Regions from separate parts of the Paenibacillus sp. CCS19 genome, predicted to be linked through region 1. Evidence: predicted binding sites of a transcription regulator. Region 1 holds the regulator's gene; each other region holds the start of a gene.
What was found. The regulator Rex, encoded in region 1, represses fermentation and respiration genes when NADH is low (regulators of the CRP and FNR family bind a similar motif). The targets are predictions, from matches to a motif close to TTGTGAAATATTTCACAA.
Positions count from the first base shown of each region.

Region 2: a site for Rex is predicted at 1,944-1,961, ahead of SBI19_RS24510 (formate/nitrite transporter family protein). Genes of this name have one in related genera too.
Region 3: a site for Rex is predicted at 2,731-2,748, ahead of nirB (nitrite reductase large subunit NirB). Genes of this name have one in related genera too.
Region 4: a site for Rex is predicted at 2,592-2,609, ahead of SBI19_RS16655 (DUF1641 domain-containing protein). Genes of this name have one in related genera too.

Region 1 is NZ_BTCK01000064.1:6,812-11,026, forward strand. Features, by position in the region: gene dinG (ATP-dependent DNA helicase DinG) at 1-1,327, shown strand, start outside; gene SBI19_RS27255 (redox-sensing transcriptional repressor Rex) at 1,324-1,971, shown strand; gene SBI19_RS27260 (amidohydrolase) at 1,964-3,256, shown strand; gene SBI19_RS27265 (cell wall elongation regulator TseB-like domain-containing protein) at 3,260-3,793, shown strand; gene SBI19_RS27270 (hypothetical protein) at 3,999-4,215, shown strand, end outside.
Region 2 is NZ_BTCK01000048.1:28,904-33,118, forward strand. Features, by position in the region: gene SBI19_RS24505 (L-lactate dehydrogenase) at 171-1,094, opposite strand; gene SBI19_RS24510 (formate/nitrite transporter family protein) at 1,091-1,882, opposite strand; gene tatC (twin-arginine translocase subunit TatC) at 2,111-2,863, opposite strand; gene SBI19_RS24520 (MerR family transcriptional regulator) at 2,860-3,090, opposite strand; gene SBI19_RS24525 (flavin monoamine oxidase family protein) at 3,436-4,215, shown strand, end outside.
Region 3 is NZ_BTCK01000005.1:38,537-42,751, reverse strand. Features, by position in the region: gene nirD (nitrite reductase small subunit NirD) at 1-140, opposite strand, end outside; gene nirB (nitrite reductase large subunit NirB) at 176-2,656, opposite strand; gene SBI19_RS05970 (ANTAR domain-containing response regulator) at 3,073-3,627, shown strand; gene SBI19_RS05965 (nitrate/nitrite transporter) at 3,988-4,215, shown strand, end outside.
Region 4 is NZ_BTCK01000023.1:64,494-68,708, forward strand. Features, by position in the region: gene SBI19_RS16645 (collagen-like domain-containing protein) at 1-724, opposite strand, end outside; gene SBI19_RS16650 (NAD(P)/FAD-dependent oxidoreductase) at 866-2,047, opposite strand; gene SBI19_RS16655 (DUF1641 domain-containing protein) at 2,114-2,506, opposite strand; gene SBI19_RS16660 (glycosyltransferase) at 2,847-3,539, shown strand; gene SBI19_RS16665 (GDYXXLXY domain-containing protein) at 3,654-4,215, opposite strand, start outside.

The DNA.
Region 1 (4,215 bases):
ATCGGAGTCTGGCGTACCCGCATGGATTGAGACGCTAGATGAACTGAGCAAATCATTCACCGGCATACGTGAAGATTGGGACAAAATGTTCGAGCACATGTATACGCTGATGGGGGCGACCGGCGGAGCGCCCGCAGCGCAGACCGAAAATGGTCAGTCGGTATTCCGCATTCGTCCGAATGAACATCCTACGGGATGGTCGACGATTACGGATACGGAGAACAATATTTACGCAGACCTGAATAAGGCCGTTCGTACGCTCGAGAAAACGCTCAATGATATTAAGGACAAAATCGACGATACGCCCATTGTCAATCTCGTTACCGACTTGAACGGCGCGGTCAAGGACTTGGCACGGATTCGTGACGATATGCGGGTGTTCGTTCGCGCAGATAAGCGAGATACGGTATACTGGATGGAAGCGACCGCGCAATTCAAGTCCAAATCGCTGCAATTGAACGCAGTGCCCGCTGATGTCAGCGAGCAGCTGAGGACGCATCTCTTCGAAGCGAAGAAAAGCGTCATTCTAACGTCAGCGACTTTGTCGGTGCAGAAGTCGTTCCAATATGCAAGCGAGCAGCTGGGCTTAGATGGTCTCGAAGAAGCTGGCAAGCTGACAACCGTTCAACTGCCGTCTCCATTCAATTACCGTGAGCAGGCGCTTGTCATCATCCCGCGAAATTTCCCGCAGCTCAAGGGCGCTGGCAGTGATCAGAACTTTGTAAGCTTGCTGGTGAAGTCGCTTACCGATTCAGCTGTTCTATTGGGCGGCAGAATGCTGGTGTTATTCACATCCTACCGAATGCTCCGTCAAGTGTATGACCCGCTCAAGGAAGCGCTGGAGCAGCATCAGATTCAAGTGCTCGGGCAAGGGGTCGACAGCAGCAACCGAAGCAAGCTGACACGCAGATTCCGGCAGCAGAGCGCCTCCGTTCTGCTCGGTACGAGCAGCTTCTGGGAAGGCGTCGACATCCCGGGGGATGCACTGACCTGTCTTGCGATCGTGAGGCTTCCGTTCCAACCGCCTAACCACCCGCTTGTGGAGGCGAAGTCGGAGCTGCTGCTGGCACAGAAGCAGAATCCATTCATGAAGCTGTCGATCCCGCAGGCTGTCATCCGATTCAAGCAAGGGTTCGGACGACTCGTACGTTCTGCGAAGGACCGCGGCATTGTACTCATCTATGATACGCGTGTATTGGAAACGTACTACGGCAAATATTTTCTGTACTCGTTACCCGGACCAAAAATCGAGCATATGCACACGGAGCAGATTGTTCCGCGAATGCGCGAGTGGCTGGGCACCGAGCAGGAAGGGGTGCAGTCATGAAGCAGCAGTTGAAAATATCGGAGGCGGTCGTCAGACGGCTTCCGATCTATTTGCAGGTGCTGAATGAGCTGAGCATCCGCGAGGTGCAGACCGTTTCCTCGCAGGAGCTTGGCCAGAAGCTGGATTTAAATCCGGCGCAAATTCGGAAAGATCTTGCTTATTTTGGCGAGTTCGGGCGCAAGGGGATCGGCTATGACGTCAATTATTTGATCGAGAAGATCCGTCAAATTCTGAACCTTGATACAACGCATTATGCGGCGCTGATCGGTGCAGGTAATCTTGGACATGCGCTGTGCAATTATAATACGTACTTGAAGGATAACGTCCAGATTACGGCTGTATTCGATGCGAGCCCCACCAAGATCGGCACGAAGATTAACGGACTTACCGTCCAGCCCATGGATGCGCTGCGGCAGGTGATTCAAGATCAGCATATCCGGATCGGCATCATAACCGTACCGGCAAGCGAAGCTCAGAATGTAGCCAACGAGTTGGTTGCCTCCGGCATTGACGGGATCCTGAACTTCGCACCTGCCATTCTGAAAGTGCCAGAAGACGTTCGCATTCATCATGCGAATTTTACGACGGAGCTGTTGAGCTTGGCTTATTACATTGAAAAAGAGAGGTTAGAGCGCGATGAGTGAATGGCTGATTAAGAACGGCTTGTTCGTCACAATGAACGATGCACAGCCGATAGTTCGCGGATTCCTGCATGTCATCGATGATCGCATCGCATACATAGGGGAGCAGGAACCGCAAGTTTCCGAAGGAACGGAGATTGTAGGCGGCGAAGGACTTGTCTTTATGCCCGGTTTGATCAATACGCACGGCCACACGCCGATGACGCTGCTGCGCGGATTTGCTGACGATATGGTGCTGCAAACATGGCTGCAGGATAAAATCTGGCCGCTCGAAGCGAAGTTTGACGATAACTCCGCGCATTGGGGCTCGGCGCTTGCGCAGTTGGAGATGCTCAAGACGGGGACGACGGCTTTCGTTGATATGTACGACCGTACGCACATCATTGCTGGCGTTGTAGAGCAATCGGGCCTTCGCGGCGTTCTCGCACGCGGCGTTATCGGCTTCGGTTCGCCTGAAGAGCTTGACGCGAAATTCAACGAGGCTTACAACTTCGCACGTGATTGGAACGGCAAGGCCGACGGCCGAATTGCGACGATGCTGTCGCCTCATGCTCCATATACATGCGGACCTGCGTTCATCGAGCGCTTCGTTCAAGCATCGCACGAGCTGAACGTTCCGATTCATACGCATATGTCGGAGACGGCGGCAGAAGTGGAACAGAATGTGCGCGACTATGGCGCTAGACCCGTTGAACATCTCGATAAGCTTGGTGTGTTCGGTCGCCCGACGCTGCTTGCGCATGCGGTGCATCTCAACGATGAAGAAATCGCGCTGCTGGCAGAACGCGGCGTTGCGATCTCGCATAATGCGGCAAGCAACTTGAAGTTAGCAAGCGGTGTTGCACGCGTGCCGGATCTTCTGCGCGCAGGCGTAACCGTTTCGCTTGGCACGGACGGCGCTGCAAGCAACAATAACCTGAGCACGTTCGATGAGATTCGTCTTGCGGGCCTCATTCATAAAGGCGTCTCCGGCGATCCTACCGCTGTACCAGCAATCGAAGCGCTGAAGCTCGGCACGATCTATGGCGCACGCGCAATCTGGCAGGAATCTTCGATCGGCAGCCTGGAAGCGGGCAAGAAAGCGGACATTATCGCGCTTGATCTGAATAAGCCGCATTTCTTCCCGCTGACGGACATTATCTCGCACCTCGTTTATTCCGGTTCAGGCAGCGATGTTGTGCATGTCTGGATCGATGGCAAGCAAACCGTCCGCAAGGGCGAATGCTTGACGCTGGATGAAGAGCGCATCTATCGAGAAGCACAAGCCGCATTCGAAAGGCTGCTGTAATCCATGCGCGCTACGAGAAAGAAACGTGCTCCTTTCATGAATCCGAAGCGGTGGACGGCGCTTTCGCTCGTCCTGCTGCTTGCGGTCATTGCAGGGCTAGGCATGTGGTACAATACGATTTTCAAAGGCATTTGGTCGGCTGAGGCGCAGGCGAAGCAGCAAGCGATTGAGGCAGCCGCTTTGTCCGAAGTGGATAGCACGGAGAAGTACGTATGGGATGAGACGGTATGGGTCGTCGAAGGTAAGACAGCGGACGGACAAGAGCTGTATGTATGGCTTCGCGACAACGGAACCGAGACGATTCCCGCGTCGAATGCCGTCAGCAAGCAGCAAATTCGCAATTCGCTGCTGCAGACCAAGCCGGACGCTGACATTAAGCATATTAAGCCGGGCATTGTAGAAGGCCAGTATGTATGGGAAGCTTTCTACAGCCGCAGCGAAGGCGGACAGCAGAAGTATGAATATGACTTCTACAACTTCGAGAACGGAACGTTTATCAAGACATTGAAGCTGCCAGCCAAGCAATTAACGCAGTAGTTACGGTCGATCGAATACGAATGGTAATGACGCCGCCAGGTTCTCATCTGGCGGCGTTTCCTTTTATTACACCGCTCATTCGTATATCAGTTGTGATATACTCATCGTATAGCAAATGAGGCAAACGAATCATTGATTGATATAGATTGCGAGACTTTAGGATGAGTTGATCGATGATAAATTTACTTATATAGGAGGTCATACGATGCGAATTCGATTGATTCCTGCACTCGTGTCGGTTGCAGTCGGTGTCGGCTTGTTGTTCGGTGGCTGGTATACGTATGATCAATTCGCGGTCAAAGGACCGCTTGAGAAGGCGATAAGCAAGCTGCCTGATGTCGTGGAATCGACATCGAGTTTCAATAACGGTGCTGCTAACGTTTCGCTTACGCTGGATGAAGGCGCGAATTTGCGTACCGTAT
Region 2 (4,215 bases), on a different contig from region 1:
CTGTTCCATAATATGGACAATTAGCGAACGTTTGAACTACCGCACAACGGCTTACCCTGCCACTTAGTAAACAATCAACAATTAACAGTTAACACACTTTAATGCTCTATCTAAGCCCCGCGCACAACGAAAAAGCCGGCGCAATAGCGCCGGCCTCATCGATACACTCTCTAGCCGACCGCAGTCTCAATCGACTGAATAAGCGACTTCAGCTTATCCGCCGACTTGTGCAGCAGCGTTCTCTCTTCGTCTGTCAGCACGATGTCGAGCACCTCGCGAACGCCTTGGCGGTCGACGACGCATGGTACGCCCAAGTACACATCCGATACGCCATGGTAATCGTTCAGCAGCGTCGATACGTTCAATACAGCCGCTTCGTTGTGCAGGATCGCCGTTACGATCCGGTCCAGCGCCAGCGCGATCGCATAATAAGTCGCGCCTTTTGCTTCAATAATCTGATACGCCGCATCGCGTGTATTCGTGTAGATGCGCGTCTTCGCTTCTTCATCCAGCTTCAGCTGCGAGCCCGCTACGTTGGCAAGGCTCCATACCGGCAGCTCCGAATCGCCGTGCTCGCCGATAATGTGAGCATGCACGCTGCGCGGATCGAGCTCCAGCTCTTCGCCGATCAGATAGCGGAATCGAGCGCTGTCGAGCAGCGTACCCGAGCCGATGACCCGGTTCGTCGGCCATGCCGATTTGCGCAGGCAGAAGTAGCTCATTACATCAACCGGATTCGTCGCGATCAGCAGAATGCCGTCTTCGTTATATTTCAGCACCTCCGACACAATGCTGTCGTAGATGGCGATGTTTCGTTTCAGCAGATCGACGCGCGTTTCGCCCGGCTTCTGGGCTGCGCCTGCCGTAATGATAATAATGTCTGCGCCTGCGCAGTCCTCATAAGTGCCCGCCCACACCTTCGTCTGGCCGACGAACGGCATGCCGTGATTCATATCCAGCGCATCGCCAACAGCCTTCGCTTGATTCGCGTCTATAAGCACCAGCTCATCCGCACGTTCCCGCAGCAGCAATGTATAAGCAGTCGTCGAGCCTACCGCGCCTACCCCGATTACAACAACTCTTGTTTTCTTCATGGTTGATTCCCCTCTTCTTCGAATGGTTTATTAACCGTGTGATACATGAAGCCCATTAATATCGCGCCGCCGACCATATTGCCAAGCGTCACGGGAATTAGATTATGAATAATACCGCTTAAAGTAACCTGTCCAGGCTCCCCAACGACCAAGCCGATCGCGAACGTGCACATATTAGCGACACTATGCTCGTAACCGGATATGAAGAAGCAGAAGACGAATAACATCATCGTGAACAACTTCGGCCCGTCGCCCTTCATCGCCATCGGAATGAAGAAGGCCAGACAGACAAGCCAGTTACAGAGCAGCGCCCGGAAGAACAATTCGAAGGTAGAGGCGTGCAGCTTCTTCTCGACTACGCTTAGAAGAAATCCATTCACTGAAACATCTCGGAACAAGCCGGTCGACCAGATAAGCAGCGCGAATGCGAACGCCCCCAGCACGTTGCCGATATAGCAGAGCAGCCACATTCGGGCAACCGTCGGCCACGCCAGCTTCCGGCGCAAACCCGCAATCGTGAAGTAGAACGTGTTACCGGTGAATAAATCACCGCCCCCGTACGAGATAAGTATGATCGCCGAGCCGAACGTCAGCGCAGCCATTGGGTACGCAAGCGGACTGTGTTCATTGAAGAATGCGCCGCCGGACTTGAACGCCACGATGACGCCGAAGCCGATGAACATGCTGGCGAGCATCGCGCGGAGCAAGGATGTCAGCTTGCTTACCTCATAAATATGATGCTTCTTCAACGCAAGCTGTTCGACTTGCTGCAATGGGATATGCTCCATATTTCCCGCCTCCTGCCGCCTTAAGGATAGCCTTCATTATAGGGCCGGCTCATTCATTCCGCTGTGATGTTTGTCACAATCGAGCGGGCGAAGCACCCATTTATAACAACAGCAATCCCAATCCGTATAATTTTAACAAAAATAAGAAGTTGATCCATAAGCCATAAGCACTGGCCTACTGAACAACTTCTTATCATTAAAACGATTAACATGTTTAATGGAAACCGATTACCCTGCCGCTTCAGCCAGCGGCATCGCAGTCTTGCGGCCATAAACGATCCGAGACAGCGCCACGCTTATCTCGTACAGCAGCACGAGCGGTACATATACCATCAAATGCGAGATCAAGTCCGGCGGAGATATAAGCGTTGCAACTACGACTAGAATCAGATAAGCGTAACGTCGCATGCGGCGCAAGACCGTCGGCGTCAGCAGACCGATGCGGGTTAGAAACATGACCACGACCGGCAGTTCGAACGCAATAGCTAGCGGAATAACGATGCTGAACATGAAGCCAAAATATTGTGAAACACCATACGTTTGCACAAGCTGCATGCTTTGCGCAATCTGAGTCGTAAAGCGGAAGCTCATTGGGAAGACGACGAAATAACCGAACGAGATGCCTATGACGAAGCATGCCGTGGTGTAAGGTACGTAACGCAGCGCTGCCGACCTTTCCGTAGGATGCAGGCCCTGCTTAACAAACCCCCATAGTTGGAACAAAATGAACGGCAGCGATACGGCAATTGCGAAGAGGAACGCAATGTTCATATACAAGCGAATGCCATCCCACGGCGAGAAGACGTTCCATGTAATGCTGGAAGCAGGCGGAACACTCTTGAGATAGTTCAATACCTTCGGCGCAAGAAACAACCCGACAGCCATAGAGACAAGAACAACGGCTAATATACGCCACAGCCTAGTGCGCAGCTCCGACAGATGCGCAATGACGGTCATTGTCGTTTCATCGCTAATCTTCATTCGTTGCTCACCCTTCCAAGCTTGCGGAGCTCGAACGTATTGTAACCGTCCCGCAGCCGTTCGTTAATTTCCTTCAGCTTCTCCACATCTTCGAATGAGAACTTCCTTGCCCCGCCCTTCGTCCGGATCGGGAAAACCAACTGTTTCTCCTCGTAATACCGGATTTGTCTTTCCGTCAAACCAGTCAAGTCGCACACAGTTCCGATGCTCATTACCTTCTCCTTCATCGCCCAACTGCCTCCCCTACTGCGTCTCGTTAGTGGTCTCGGGCTCGAGAGCCCCGCAGAAGTTTATGTTATATAACCTTACACAGAACTTCCTTGGACGAAATATTATCAGCATCCTCCTGAAAACTCAACGGGGCTATTAGAACTATTTTCATAGGCTTTTTAAAATAAACTACGTTAAAACAGCCGTTTTTATCGCGTTTGTAACGTTTCGATTCATTTTAATTATCGCATCGATAACTTTTATTTATGTTAGGTTTCCTTACAAAGAGTTGGCGAATCTTTCATCCCCCATGCTACAGTGTGGGCAGAGTCAGACAACGACCTACCAAAGGAGCTGAGCACATGGAGACGAAAGAAACGCCCAATGAAGTATCCCGCAGGCAATTTCTAACGACAGTCGGCAAGATCGGCGGCGCAGCGGCCGTATTCAGCGTCATGGGCACGATGGGGCTATTCACCCCAGAGACGATGAAAGCTGCCGAATACGAACCTCCATCCAGTTGGGATCTGAAAGGCACGAACCGTTCCGGCAAAAAGATCGTCATCCTCGGCGCAGGTGTCGCTGGTCTGACAGCAGCCTATGAGCTCGGCAAAGCCGGCTATGACTGCACGATCCTCGAAGCGAGAGCACGCTCCGGCGGCCGCGCCTGGTCGGTGCGCAAAGGCACGACCGTCACCGAGGTCGGCGGCCAGAAGCAAGTCGCCCGCTTCGATGACGGCCACTACCTCAACGCTGGACCAATGCGCATCCCGCAATTCCATGTCACGATGGAATACTGTCGAGAGTTCGGCATTGAGCTCGAGCCATTCAACAACGTCAACGAAAGCGCCTACTATTACAACGAAGGCGTTGGCGAGCTGTCCGGCCAACGTGTCCGCAAACGTGCGGGCAAGGCCGATTACAGAGGCTATGTCAGCGAATTGCTGGCGAAGGCTGTCAATCAACCAGGCCTCGACTTGCCGCTTACGCCAGAGGAGAAAGACAAGGTCGTCGCTTACCTTCGTTCAGAAGGCAACCTCGACGCCGACCTGTTCTACAAAGGCTCTTCGCGCGGAGGTTACAAGGACGAACCCGGCTCACGCCTTGACGCCGGCGTTATCCGCGATCCGTTCAGCATGAAG
Region 3 (4,215 bases), on a different contig from region 1:
TTATGCGGGCAGCTGTTCTCGACCGCCTTCACGGTGCCGTCGCTCAGCTTGAACAGCGCAAGCTCCAGCTCTCCCATTCGAAACACCTTACCCCGGCGCTCCGGAAACTCTGTAATATGTCCGATCAAATATTGCTCCATGCCGCTCTCTCCTCTCGAATCGCTCTCTCTCTATACTAAGCCGGGCTATTCCCTAGATCGGCCGCTCCGTTGTTCGTTACCGTTGCTGCAGCTTCTGCATGAACCGGTGCCGTCAATGCATCGAAAGCGCTGCGAAGCTCGTCATTCTCGATGATTTGTTTCCATGGGTCTTGCGTCAGACCGAGCGTATGATCGATCCGCGAGTTCAGCGCATCACGGTCTTCCTTCTTCTCCAGCGCTTTCTTGATCGCATCCAGACCAACGCGCGCCGCCCACTCGCTCGTGCGCTCCAGGTAGGTCGCATCCTCACGGTAGTACTGCAGGTATGCACCCGTCCATTCCAGCACTTCTTCTTCGGTCTTCACTTTGACGAGAAGCTCCGCTGCGCGGACCTTCGTACCGCCGTTGCCGCCGACATAGATCTCCCAGCCGCCGTCGATCGCGATAACGCCAAGGTCCTTGATCGTCGATTCCGCGCAGTTCCGCGGGCAGCCCGACACGGCCAGCTTCACTTTATGCGGCGTATTGAGACGCTCGAATTTCTTCTCCATATCGATGCCCATTTGGATCGAATCCTGCGTGCCGAAGCGGCAGAACGTCTTGCCGACGCACGTCTTAACGGTACGAAGCGTCTTGCCGTAAGCGTAGCCCGACGGCATGTCGAGATCCTTCCACATCTTCGGAAGATCCTCTTTCTTCACGCCGAGCAGGTCGATCCGCTGACCGCCGGTAATCTTCACAAGCGGCACTTCGTATTTCTCCGCTACTTCCGCAATCCGCTTCAGATCCTCCGGCGTCGTAACGCCGCCGTAGATACGAGGCACAACGGAGTATGTGCCGTCCTTCTGAATGTTCGCGTGGTTCCGTTCGTTGACGAAACGCGATTCCAGCTCATCTTCATGCTCCGCCGGCCATACCATGCCGAGGTAGTAGTTGAGCGCTGGACGGCATTTGGAGCAGCCCTCCGGATTTTTCCACTCGAGCACTGCCATTACTTCACGGGAGGTCGTCAAGCGCATCCCTTTGATCGCTTCTACAACTTCATCGCGCGAGTGTGTCGTACAGCTGCAGATGCCTTCCTTCACGGCCGTGACATTATCCGCACCAACCGTCGCCAGCAGGATCGCTTCAACCAGCGGCTTACAGCCGCCGCAGGAGCCAGACGCCTTCGTGCACGCCTTGATCTCGCCGACGCTTACGCAGCCTTTTTCCGTAATGGCTTCAACGATCGTATCCTTCGTTACCCCATTACAGCCGCAGACGATTTCGTCGCCGCTCATCGCTTTCACTTGATCATCGGGACCGCTCGCTTTACCGCCGCCGCCACCCGAGCCGAACAATACTTCCTTCTCGCGGCCCGCGAAGCTCTCGCCTTTGCGTATATAAGAGAACAGCTTGGAGCCTTCCGACGTATCGCCGAACAGTACAGCACCAGAAATCTTGCCGTCCTTGAACACAACCTTCTTATAAATTCCGTCCAGATCGTCTTGCACTCGCAGCGCTCTCGTATCCGGTCCGTCGGAGAAGTCGCCTGCGGAGAATACGTTGACGCCGGAGATCTTCAGCTTCGTCGACAGAACCGAACCCTGATAACCATCCGCTTCAATACCCGCAAGCTTCTTCGCCAATACGGCGCCTTGCTCATAGAGCGGAGCGACGAGTCCGTATACGATACCGCGATGCTCGGCGCATTCGCCGACTGCATACACGTTCGGGATATTCGTCTGCATATAATCATCTACGACGATGCCGCGGTTAACCGTAATGCCCGCGTCCTTCGCAAGTAGCGAGTTCGCCTTAATGCCGACTGCCATGACGATCAGATCCGCCTCGACGGATGTGCCGTCCTTGAAGGTGAGTCCTTCGACGCGGTCGCCGCCGATGATCGTGTCGGAGTTCTTCGCGAGCAGGAACTTCATCCCTTGACGCTCCAGCTCCGCCTGCAGCAACTTCGCCGCCGTCTCATCCAGCTGACGCTCCATGAGGTAGTGGTGAATATGGACAACGTGAACTTCCATGTTCAGATTGACCAAGCCGCGAGCCGCTTCAAGTCCGAGCAGACCGCCGCCGATAACGACTGCCTTCTTATATTGCTGCGATGCGGAGAGCATCGTCTCACAGTCTTTAATGTCGCGGAAGGCGATAACGCCTTCTTTGTCTGCGCCTGGCAGCGGCAGCATGAATGGCAGCGAGCCCGTCGCGAACACCAGCTCGTCATATTCCAATTGAAGTCCGAGATTCGTCGTTACCGTCCGCGCTTCCGTATCCACTGCCGTCACCGTCTGTCCGGCATGCAGCTGAATATTGTTCTCTTTATACCATTCCCAGCTGTTCAATACGATATCTTCCATCGTCGCTTCACCGGCCAGCACTGAGGAAAGCATAATCCGGTTGTAGTTCGGATGAGGTTCCGATCCAATAATCGTAATGTCGTACCGATGAGGGTTCAGCTTAAGCAGCTGCTCTACAAACGATACGCCAGCCATGCCGTTGCCGATCATTACTAGTTTCTTCATCGTCTCTCCTCCTGTCGAAGCCCATTTCTCTTTATATTCGCACGTTACTGGCAGCCGCCGTCTCCTTAGATTGCATGTTCAAAATTTCAGAAGACGACTTTTTGAACTACATCTTAGAGACATAAAAAGCCTATCCCTCCCGCAGACCATGCTTGATTACGCATGCCGTACGAGTGAGATAGGCTCCATTGCCATCGTTTGCGGCACGCCATTGTGCCGACTTCTATTGGACTTAATAGCCTCAGTATACCGAGCTCATGAATTGATGTCAACTAACCTTACACAAAAATATCAATCATCTCTTAAAATTCCCTTTATATAGAGAATCAGTACTTTTAGCCGTCGACAGCTTTCAGGCTCTATGTTATATTTTATAACAATTGATTTGCCAGAAATCGGAGGGATGAGTCATCGATATGAAAACGATTCTGCTCATTGAAGATGACGAGATGAGTGGATTACGAGATCGGCTCCAAGATTGCTGCCGAACGATCCATCGTGCGCGTTCAGAGCAGGAGGCGTGCGGCCTCATTGCAGTCGTCGACGGTGTCGTTATAGCCGTTCCATATGTACGGCTGCATCATTGGCAGGCGGCGCTCACCGCAATGCGGCGCGTCCCGCTGTTATGGCACTGTACGGAACAGAAGCTGCCAGCTCAGATGGACTGGGGTTTCGCATTAGATGGTGTACTGTTTCCTTCCATGACTGCGTCAGAGTTGAAACATGCGGTCATGTGGGGTGCTCGCATCCACCAGCAACGCAGGCGCTGGAGCGAGGAACGCGAGCAGCTGATGCAGCGGATTGAGGAGCGCAAGTGGATCGATCAAGCCAAAGCTGTTCTATGTGAGATTCGTGGCATAAGCGAAAGCGAGGCTTACGATTTTCTACGCAAGCAGGCGATGAATGAACGGAAACGAATGGGCGATGTCGCCGCTTCGATCGTAAAGGTGTATCAGCTTATTCACGGCTGATGCGGGTTTTCATGCAGAAAGACAGCATTTCCATATCGATTTCCAGCATTCAAATTTGTTTGTGTAAGGTATATTGACATGCAAATAACATGTCGCATATAATCCAATTACATTCACAATGCGGTGAATCGATACCGGCCGGTACAATGCTGTACCTGTCGTGGGCAATGGGGCCAAATTGCAAACCTTCCTTATGGGAGGGGAGCGATTTGGCCCCTTTTTGGCATAGACGCCATGAGGAAAGCGTGTTTCAAGGAGTACGGAGAGAACGAACGGTTCAAGAGAGAGAAACACAACAGAGAAAGAACAGAGAAAGAAAAAAGAGAGAAAGCTTGGTCACATGGAGAGGAGAATGGTTCAATGGCAGGAAAAGGTTTCTTGAAAAGCGGTCATACCCCATCGTTGTTTAGCGCTTTCGCTTACTTCGACATTAGCTTCATGGTCTGGAGCATGCTCGGACCGCTCGCAGTTGTCATTATGAACGACTACCCGATGGACGCAGCGCAGAAGGCGAATCTCGTCGCGCTTCCTGTACTCGGCGGCTCCATCCTTCGGCTCGTATTCGGCTTCTTGACCGATTATATCGGA
Region 4 (4,215 bases), on a different contig from region 1:
TTGGCCCAGCAGGACCGATGTCGCCCTGATCCCCTTTTTCACCTTGAAGACCCTGAGCGCCAGTGTCACCTTTTGGACCTTGGGCACCCGTCGCGCCTGTCGCACCGACTGGACCGGCAGGTCCTGCGTCGCCTTTAACGCCTTGAAGCCCTTGGGCGCCAGTGTCGCCTTTCGCACCTTGGGCACCTGTCGCACCGGCAGGACCTGCAGGTCCTTTGTCGCCTTGAATGCCTTGCGGACCTTGAGCGCCAGTGTCGCCTTTTGGACCTTGGGCACCTGTCGCGCCTGTCGCACCGACTGGACCAGCAGGTCCTGTGTCGCCTTGAACGCCCTGCAGGCCTTGGGCGCCAGTGTCGCCTTTCGCACCTTGGGCACCTGTCGCGCCAGTGTCACCCTTCGTGCCTTGAGCGCCTGTCGCTCCTGTAGCACCCGTGCTTCCCGTCAGACCGGTGTCGCCTTTATCTCCCTTGTCGCCTTTCGGACCGATCACGTTCCACGAAATCAGCGTCTCTGCTTTCGTGCAGGTCGGTTTTTTCCCTTTCGTTAGCGGAGCCGTGTTTGGCAGCAGCAGACGCATCGTTCCATCCTGCTTGACGCATGCCTCCAGCACTTGCATCTCTTTAGTGGTGGACGTTTTCGTAGTTGCTGCGTACACACCAACACCCGAAATACATAAGAACATAATAACCATAATCGCAATAAACAGCTTTCGATTAATATACATGGACAATGGCACCCGCCTACAAAGTAATAAGTTACGAAACGAATCATAAATGAACGGTAAATAATCGTCAATATGGAGGCAGGGTGCATGTGAAATAAAAAACGCCAGCGAGCAAAATGCTCACTGGCGTCCTAATTATAATTAGTGTGCGAGTGCGAACAGGCCGTTAATGTGCGACAGGTAACGGATGTTGGAAGCTTCCTTCATCAGCGAAGCAGGCAGACCTTTGAGCTGCGTGTTGTTGCCACCGATGGAGCCGACGCCGTCCTTGCGGCCCAGGCTTGCAAGCGTACCGGAGAATACAGGATTGAATTTCTCCATAGCGCCGCCGCGGATTGCTGCAGCCAGGTTCAAGCCGACGAGCTCACCCATTTGCCATGCCAGCTGAGCTGTTGGCGGGTAAGGACGTTCGCTGCCCTCTGGGAATACAACCGCGCAGTCGCCTGCGAGGAATACGTTCGCGTGCGAAGTCGATTGCAGCGTAGGCGTAACCGTGGAACGACCGCGGTCTTCTGCAAGTCCGCAGCTGCCAACGATCGGGTTGCCTTTAACGCCGCCCGTCCAGATGATCGTGTTGGACTCGATTTTGCTTCCGTCCTTAAGCGATACCGTATCTTTGGAAGCCTCCGTAATCGCGACGCCCGTCAGGAACTTGATGCCGCGCTTCGTCAGGCTCTCAACCGAACGCTCGATCAGCGGTTTAGGCAGCATCGGGAGAATGCTTGGGCCTGCTTCTACGCAGTAGATGCTGATGTCGCTGAAGTTGATGCCCTTGCTGCGGCAGATCTCCGGCAGTTTATCAGCGAATTCGCCAACGAGCTCTACGCCCGTCAAGCCGCCGCCGCCGACAACGATCGTAGCGTCTTTCTTGTCGCCCGATTTCTTGTAAGCGTCAAGACGCGCTTCAACGTGAGCGCGGATTTTGTTCGCGTCAGCAGCCGATTTCAGCACGAGGCTGTTCTCTTCGAGGCCAGGGATGCCGAAGTAGTTCGTTTCGCTGCCAAGTGCAACAACGAGGTAATCATACTTCAATGTGGAACCGCCATCGAGAACGACTTGGTTCTCGTTAGGGTTAATGTTCTTAACGGAATCAACGAGAACGTTGATGCCTTTGCTGCCCAGCAGTTTATTCAGCGGAAGCGCTACGGCGCCTTCTTTGATCGTGCCGCCAGCCAGACGGTGAAGCTCGGTAATAATTTGGTGAGTAGAGAAACGGTTTACAAGCGTAATGGTTGCTTCTGCAGCAGACAATTCCTTGCGCGCGGACAGCGCTGCAAGGACGCCGCCGTAACCGCCGCCCAGAATCAAAATTTGTTTCGACATGTCCATCCTCCATTCGTACTCAACGACTATCGTTGGTTGTGGATCTTCAATCGCGTGCTGCGATGCTTATTTCCGTTCAGCCAGTACGTTCAAGAAAGCTTGCGCGAAGCGAAGCGTCTTTTGAACTTCTGGATCTTTGAGCATTTTGAGCATACCGAACAGACCGACTGTCGTCGTATCCGCTTGCGCGCGCTCGTTCGCTTCCATAGCTGCTGCAGCGATGCCTTTTGCTTTCTCCGTGACAGGCGTTACGAATTCGCCGATACCGTGCGCGAAGTCGTTGATGAGCACCTTATCCGTAGCGATGTTGTACGCGAAGTCATAAGCCTTCGTGAGCGTCGTCACCATCTCGGCCAGCTTCGGCAGATTGTCCACCAATACAGTCAAGGATTGCTGGATTTCTGGATTCGTCAATTGTTCAAGCACGTCTAACGGTTTGGATTCAACAGATTGCGACATGAGAACGTCCTCCTTTACGTTGAAATAGGTTAGGTTTAGTCTTCTCGATTGTGCCAATCACTAACGCGTATAATTGTTGAATAGTTTGCAACATTTTTCACAAAAGAAATCGCAGCATAGGCGTTGTTCTCGGTGAGTGGCAAAATGCTTTAGCGACGATGACCTAATCGGTTTGTTTACCTATGTTATATAGTTTACACCTTTTTGTTTCGAAATTAAAAAGTTTTTTTCAAAATGAAAGGTAATTTTAATGCAAACGGTAACATTATGCATAAGTGTTACATTTAGGACCAAACTATGACGGGCCATTCCGAGCGCAACAAACATACGTATTAGGGAGATGACCGTCATGAAACCATTGATGATGTTTACGGCGGCAGCGCTATTGGCTGCTTCGATCTCGCCGTCGATTGCGGGTGCCGCAGCAAGAGCGGAGGGAATGAAGTTAAGCGTTCAATACGCGCCAAGCTCCGACATACGGCAGCAGACGCTGACGAATTCTGCGGTTAACTTCTCCAAAGAGATGCGCAGGTTGTGGATTGAGCATATCAGCTGGACAGGGCTTTATATCGTTAGTGCACTCGCTGGATTGGAAGACCAGCAGCAAGTGCTCGCTCGATTGCTTCGCAATCAGCAGGATATCGGCAACGCGATCAAACCGTATTACGGAGATGCCGCCGGCAACCAGCTTGCCACTTTGCTTCAGGAGCATATTATGCTCGCGGGCAAAGTACTTGATGCAGCGAAGGCTGGGAATTCGTCAGATCTGAACAAGTATAATGCGGATTGGCATCGGAATGCAGATGAAATTGCACGGTTCCTGGCAGCAGCGAACCCGAATTTGAATGCCAAGTGGCTGCAGGACATGCTATATACGCATCTGAAGCTCATCACGGATCAGGTCGCTGCACGTCTGAAGAAAGACTGGCAGGCGAATATTCATGCAATCGATCAGAACGAGGCGCATATGCTTCATTTTGCCGATGTACTGTCAGAAGGCATTGTTAAGCAGTTTCCAAAACAATTTCAATAGTCGCCTGTAGTTGGTCAATCCGCAGGCACCTCACACAGCCTCTGTCCCGCATCCTTTGGGATGGAGGCTGTTTGCCTTGTCGGTGAAGTTTCGGTTTGTTCATGATCCGGTTTGCTATTGATCGGACAGTCGCTCCAACATTGCATTGCCTGAGCTGCTGACGCGTACATAGGCGAAGCGCGCTTCTTGTTGCACCTCTGCCCCCGTTCCCTCTGGGACGAAATACGTTTCGATGCCGTAATGGACCGTCCCCCAACCGTTCCAACGGCCGTTAATGATTACTTCATTAGGGCCGAGTGCTTCTTCTTTCTTATACAAGCGGTTGAACTGGTACACGCCATTAGCATCGGGTTTAAGCACTACTTTCACTTTACGAGTATTACCATCCTGACGCTCTATCTGAGCGAATTGGGCTGGCGTTGAAATCGTATAAGAAACGGTGACATAGTCGCCTTGCAGCATCGAACGAGGGTCGATTGGCGCGATCGCCAGCTTGATCGGCGTTCCTGTACGCAGCAGATGTTCGCTTGAAATGGCTTGATAGCTCAAGAAGCCAAGTTGAAGGGCGATTGCGATAATAAGCAGCAGCGATCGTGTACCCCAATAGGATGTCGTATCGATAGAAGCTTGCATCGCGGACTTCGCGTTTAATCGCCGCGCATACCAGTAGGTCAAT